Microterricola viridarii: one gene and its partner. The protein of the gene in region 2 binds, or shares a complex with, the protein of the main gene of each other region. Links are inferred from orthologs where the notes say so. Each region holds a gene or a part of one and is shown on either strand. Other genes may lie near its edges.

What was found.
Region 1: rplM (region 2) and rplL share a complex: the UniProt entries of both Escherichia coli proteins name them as parts of the 50S ribosomal subunit. The link is inferred for Microterricola viridarii from one-to-one orthologs.

What each region holds. Positions count from the first base shown.
Region 1 is NZ_LT629742.1:3,717,360-3,720,401, reverse strand. What follows is about bases 258-2,983. They hold rplL (50S ribosomal protein L7/L12), read left to right. Parts: upstream 258-1,294; coding sequence 1,295-1,672; downstream 1,673-2,983. Other genes in these bases: BLT62_RS17070 (YncE family protein), read left to right, coding at 2,376-2,983; BLT62_RS17795 (hypothetical protein), read left to right, coding at 2,060-2,215; rplJ (50S ribosomal protein L10), read left to right, coding at 760-1,245; BLT62_RS17085 (TetR/AcrR family transcriptional regulator), read right to left, coding at 258-367. In the rest of the region: more of BLT62_RS17085, read right to left, coding at 1-257; more of BLT62_RS17070, read left to right, coding at 2,984-3,042. UniProt on the Escherichia coli protein: The binding site for several of the GTPase factors involved in protein synthesis (IF-2, EF-Tu, EF-G and RF3). Is thus essential for accurate translation.
Region 2 is NZ_LT629742.1:1,092,937-1,095,991, reverse strand. What follows is about bases 243-2,981. They hold rplM (50S ribosomal protein L13), read right to left. Parts: upstream 1,966-2,981; coding sequence 1,519-1,965; downstream 243-1,518. Other genes in these bases: truA (tRNA pseudouridine(38-40) synthase TruA), read right to left, coding at 2,171-2,981; rpsI (30S ribosomal protein S9), read right to left, coding at 984-1,466; glmM (phosphoglucosamine mutase), read right to left, coding at 243-956. Outside these bases: more of glmM, read right to left, coding at 1-242; more of truA, read right to left, coding at 2,982-3,055. UniProt on the Escherichia coli protein: This protein is one of the early assembly proteins of the 50S ribosomal subunit, although it is not seen to bind rRNA by itself. It is important during the early stages of 50S assembly.

The DNA of each region.
Region 1 (3,042 bases), 2.6 Mb from region 2 along the record:
CGGCCACCTCTGGCTCGAACGTGGCCGCCCACGCCACCGCGGGGAGATTGCCGAGTGCGAGCAGGGAGTGCCCGCCGGAGGTGTGCTCGACGAGGTCGTCGAGCAGGTTGCCGGTGTCGATGGCTGGGCCATCCTGGTACCCGCTTGCGATGGCCGCGGCCACCAGCTGGCCCTTGGAGCCCCAGCGGCGGTAGATCGTGGTCTTCGAGCAGGCGGCGGCGGCCGCCACGGACTCGATCTCGAGCTTGGTGTAGCCGAGTGCGGAGAGCTGCTGCAGCGTGACGCTCAGGATGCGCTGGCCGAGTGCCGTGTCAACGGGGCGGCCCCGTCGGCGCTTCTCCGGTGCGGGGGTGAGTTCGGCTGCCATGGCGATGTCCTCCCTGCTGGGTGCCTGCTGGTGCGCCCGGGTGCGCAGAGGACTCCGCGCGCACGCAGTGGGTTCCACCCCAGTATGGGGGCTATTCGGAGAAGCTGAGGGATCTTCGGGTCAACGATGCGGTGTCGGCCGATTTGCGGGGGCCCGCGGCATCCGTTAGTCTCTACGAAGCCAAAGACCGCTGGTTGTCGCTCCGCAGAAATGCAGAGTGGCCGAAGGCTTGTGAGAACAAGGGCCCGCGCAGGTGTGTGAAGTAGTTTTCAATCGTTGAGATTGTCTCCAGCTCCGTGCGCTTGCGCCGGAGCTTTTTTGTTGCCCCAATCCGGGCGGTCTGGGTGCACATCGCTTCCGCGGTGTGTGACGTAGACATATAGGAGTAGGCCATGGCGAACAAGGAAGCCACGGTTGCCGAGCTCACGAACCTGTTCGAGACCTCGACCGCCGTTCTGCTGACCGAATACCGCGGCCTGACGGTTGCCCAGCTCAAGCAGCTGCGCGGCAACATCCGTCAGGACGCGAACTACGCCGTGGTGAAGAACACGCTGACCAAGATCGCCGCGAACAACGCGGGGATCACGACGCTGGATGCCGACCTCGTCGGCCCGTCCGCCGTCGCCTTCGTGCACGGCGACTTCGTCGCCGCTGCCAAGGCAGTCCGTGACTTCGCCAAGGTAAACCCGAATCTTGTGATCAAGGCCGGCGTCTTCGAGGGCAAGGCCCTCAACGCCGACGAGGTCAACAAGTACGCCTCGCTCGAGAGCCGCGAGGTTCTGCTTGCGAAGGCAGCGGGAATGATGAAGGCGACGATGGGCAAGGCTGCCGCCACCATCGACGCGCTTCGCGAAAAGCTGGAGACCTCGGCCGCGTAAGCGCCCGACGTTCTCGTTCCACAACACCAAGAAATTTAGGAGATACATCATGGCGAAGCTCACCACTGACGAACTGCTCGAGCAGTTTTCCGGCCTGACGCTTGTCGAGCTCAGCGAGTTCGTGAAGGCGTTCGAAGAGAAGTTCGAGGTCACCGCGGCCGCTCCCGTCGCTGCTGCCGGTGGCGCTGGCGCTGCTGCTGAAGAGGTTGAGGAGAAGGACTCCTTCGACGTCATCCTCGAGGCTGCTGGCGACAAGAAGATCCAGGTCATCAAGACCGTCCGCGAGCTCACCTCGCTCGGCCTTGGCGAGGCCAAGGCTGTCGTCGATGGCGCCCCCAAGGCTGTCCTCGAAGGCGCCAACAAGGAGACCGCCGAGAAGGCAAAGGCTGCCCTCGAAGAGGCCGGCGCAACCGTCACCCTCAAGTAATTTGCGCCCGGCTCGCCGGGCACAAACTGCTGCGTGACGCGCCGTCTCGCGGAGTTTTCGAACTCCATCGAGTCACGCTCCCGCAATTTCGGACGCGGTCTCCTGCCAGTACGAGGTCTCTGACCTCATTACCCAGGTATTCCGCGTTCCGAGGGCGTCGCCCCCGAAACGGGGCGGCGCCCTTTTGCGTTTCTCTGGGTCGCGTTCTCGCGGCCCGGTGCACGACGCGTGAGGAGCCGTCGATGGATGCCTGAGGCATCCGCCCTGCCACTCGGCAGTGTCGGCAACCCCGCGTCCAATCTGACGCGCCCGCTCGCCTCGGCGAGCCCGCGCGGCTGTGCTCTGCACCCACATCGTGGTGGACGCGCACACAGAAAGCACCACCCCGTGAATACACGAAACACCACCTGGCGAGCATTCGCCGCAGCGCTCGGCGGACTCCTCGCCGAGGCATACCTCTCCGGTGACGGAAGCCTGGCCGAGAGCCACCCGCCGGATATGTACCGGAGCCACCTGGCGCAGTCAGCCACCTGGATCCGGTAGTCCACCCACTAGGAATGCCCCGACACGCCAGTCGGGGCATTCGCCTTCTCCGGCAGCCCGCAGAAACGTCATAGGCGAATTTCTGTATACCAAATCTGCTACCGTCGCCATCAGAGCTCCGCTCGCGGTGGGCTCCAACACATTCGATGACGAACTGGAGATGGTTGTGACCAAGCAGGCGACGAGTACCGTTGGGCGCGATGGCGCGATTTTGGCCGTGACCGAGGGGTGGTCGAACGGGCTCGCCCTCGTGGACCCGAGCGAGGGTGGCGTGGGCGTCGTCGCCAGGATCGAGGTCGGGATCGCCCCCTGGGCGGTCGCGGTCCACGAGCCGAGTGCCCGCGCATACGTCTCGACGGCAGAGGGCCTCGCGGTGGTGGACCTCGACGGGCGCGTCCGCATTGCGCTCGTCCCGTTCCTCGACCAGGCCGAGCGTTTCGAGTACGGCGAGGAGCGCCCGGGCGGCACAGGGGTCGTCGTGACCCCGGACGGGCTGACCGTGTACGTCGGGGTGAGCCGCGAGGGCCGGGAGTCCTCCGTTGAGGTGTTCGACACGGCCAGCGGCGCCTTCGTGCGGTCGCTCGACGTCGGCCTCCGCCCGTTCGACGTGCAGATCTCCCCGAGCGGGCACGAGGTCTACACGATCGACCACGACTCCTTCACCGTGCACACGATTCGCCTGGCCGATCACGAAGTGGTGCGGGCCGTGGTCGCGCCGTACGGCGTCGAGGGCGGGCTGCTCTCGCACCAGAAGCCGCACTACGCCGCCGTGTCGGCAGACGGCCGGCTCTACATGCCCTATCAGGGCAAGGGGCTCGTCATCTTCG
Region 2 (3,055 bases):
TCGAGCACGTAGCGGTCGCCGACCTTGGTCTCGACCATGGTGATGTCGTTGGCGGCCATCGCCTTGCGCAGGCCGAGATTGCTCATCACCGTCGCGACGAGGGTGTCCTTGGTGAGGTGGCCGCGTTCCTTCATCGCCAACGCGAGGATGGCCATGATCTGGTCACCATCGATGATATTGCCCTCGTGGTCGACGGCCAGGCAGCGGTCCGCGTCGCCGTCGTGGGCGATGCCGACGTCAGCGCCGTGCTCGAGCACGGCCTTGGCCAGGTTGTCGAGGTGCGTGGAGCCGACACCGTCGTTGATGTTCATGCCGTCGGGGTCTGCGCCGATCAGCGTCACGGTGGCGCCGGCCATGGTGAACACCTCGGGCGAGACGCCGGATGCCGCGCCGTGCGCACAGTCGAGGACGACGTGGATGCCCTCGAGGCGGTTCGGCAGCGTGCTGAGCAGGTGCAGGACGTAGCGGTCCTCGGCATCCGCGAACCGGCGGATGCGGCCGACGTCGCCGCCGGTGGGCAGCAGCACCTCCTTGTGGAGGTAGTCCTCGATGCGGTCCTCGACCTCATCCGGAAGCTTGGTGCCGCCGAAGGCAAAGAACTTGATGCCGTTGTCGGGGGCGGGGTTGTGCGATGCGGAGAGCATCACACCGAAGTCTGCGCCGATGTCGGCGATCAGGAAGGCCGCGGCGGGAGTGGGCAGCACCCCGGCGTCGAGAACATCGACGCCAGAGGAGGCAAGTCCGGCCGAAACGGCGGCGGTGAGGAACTCACCGGATATGCGCGGGTCGCGAGCGACGACCGCGACGGGCCGACGCCCGGAGGCGGCGCGTTCTTCTGCGTGGTGCCCCTTGGTGAGCACCGCTGCAGCGGCCTGGGCGAGGCCCAGGGCCAGGTCAGCCGTGAGTTCACGGTTGGCCAGGCCCCGGACGCCGTCCGTGCCAAAGAGTCGAGGCAAAGCCTGATACTCCCTGTGAAACGCCGGTTAGCGCTTCGAGAACTGCGAGGCCTTGCGGGCCTTCTTGAGACCAGCCTTCTTGCGCTCGATGACGCGTGCGTCACGAGTGAGGAAGCCGGCCTTCTTCAGGATCGCGCGGTTGTTCTCGCGGTCGATCTCGTTGAGTGCACGCGCGATGGCGAGGCGCAGTGCGCCAGCCTGGCCCGAGGGGCCGCCGCCGGTGACCTTGGCGACCACGTCGTAGGCGCCGACGAGGTCGAGCACCTTGAAGGGGTCGGTGATGAGCTGCTGGTGCAGCTTGTTGGGGAAGTACTCGGCGAACTCGCGCTTGTTCACGCTGAGCGTGCCCGAGCCGGGAACGAGGCGCACGCGGGCGATGGCCTGCTTGCGACGGCCGACGGCTGCGCCGCCAACGTTCAGCACGGCGCGGGGAGCCTTGGGGGCTGCCTCGGCCGGCGTCTCGGTGGAGTAGCTCTCCGGAGCGTCAATCTGGTCTGCGATCGTAGCCACGATGGTGGTAATCCTTTGTCTTAGAAGTCGAGAAGTCTGGGGCCGAGGTGCTCTACTGAGCGACCTGGGTCAGGGTGTACGGCACCGGCTGCTGCGCGGCGTGCGGGTGCTCGGAGCCTGCGTAGACCTTGAGCTTCTTGAGCTGAGCGCGGCCGATGGAGTTCTTCGGCAGCATTCCGCGGATCGCCTTCTCGACGGCGCGCTCGGGGTTCTTCTCGAGCAGCTCGGAGTAGGTGACGGCCGTCAGTCCGCCCGGGTAACCCGAGTGGCGGTAGGCCTTCTTCTGGTCGAGCTTGGCGCCGGTGAGGGCGACCTTGTCGGCGTTGATGATGATGACGAAGTCACCCATGTCCATGTGGGGGGTGAAGGTCGCCTTGTTCTTGCCGCGGAGGATCACTGCGGCGTGGCTTGCGAGACGGCCGAGAACGACGTCAGCTGCGTCAATGATGACCCAGCTGCGCGAAACTTCGGAAGCCTTCGGGGTGTAAGTGCGCGTCACTGTAGTGGCTGCTTTCTGTGTCGAACGGAGGTGTTCGTGAATCCCGCTCCGGGCGTGTTCCAGATGGAACACAAACGATGGAGGGCTCACGTTCGGGGGCCCGGCCAGCTAGCCGAGACACCAAGGATCAATACTAGACGGTCGGAGGCCTGCAGGCAATTCGCCCGGTCGATTGCCGGGGGCGCTTCGCGGGCGGATGCCGCTCCTAGAGCGCGCGGTGGGCGCGCGTCTCGGCGGCCCGCAGCGCGAGGGCGGCGTCATCGGGGTAGCCGACCTGGGTCAGCACGAGCCCGCGCGCGGGCATCACCTTGAACGCGGCGGTGCGCTCTCTCGCGTCGCGCAGCTCGAGCAGGCGCTCGACGCTCATCCGGCCCTCCCCGACCGCGACGCAGCCGCCGACGAGCGCCCGCACCATGCTGTGGCAGAAGGCATCGGCCTGCAGCGAGGCGACGAGCACGCCGTCGTCGTCGCGCCGCCAGGAGAAGGTCTGCAGGGTGCGGATGGTGGTGGCCATCGGCTTGGGCTTGCAGTAGGCGGCGAAGTCGTGCAACCCGCAGAGCGCCTGCGCCACCTGTTCCATTGGGGCGATGTCGTGCCGGCCGGGCAGCCACGTCGTCCGCGTGCGCTGCAGCGGGTCGCGCAGCGATTCGGCGTCGGCGATGCGGTACTCGTAGCGGCGCCAGAGCGCGCCGAAGCGGGCGTCGAAGCCCTCCGGGGCGATGCTCGCGGCCGTGATGACGATCTCGCCGCGCTGGCCCAGGATGCCGTTCAGGCGCCGCGCCAGGGCCGCGGCGGCGTCGGTGTCGGCCGCCCGCGCGTTCCGACCGCGCGGTGGGCGGAGCAGGCTGTCGGCCTGCTCCGGGCTGAGGTCGAGGTGCGCGACCTGGCCGGTGGCGTGCACGCCGGCATCCGTGCGGCCGGCGACGGTGAGCCGCGGAATGGGCGGATTCCGCTGCAGGATCGTGGCCAGCGCCGACTCGATGTCGCCCTGCACGGTGCGCAGGATCGGTTGAATTCCCCAGCCGTTGAAGTTCGTTCCGTCGTAGGCGATATCGAGGCGGATGCGGACGCCGTCCGCCTGAAACTGCTC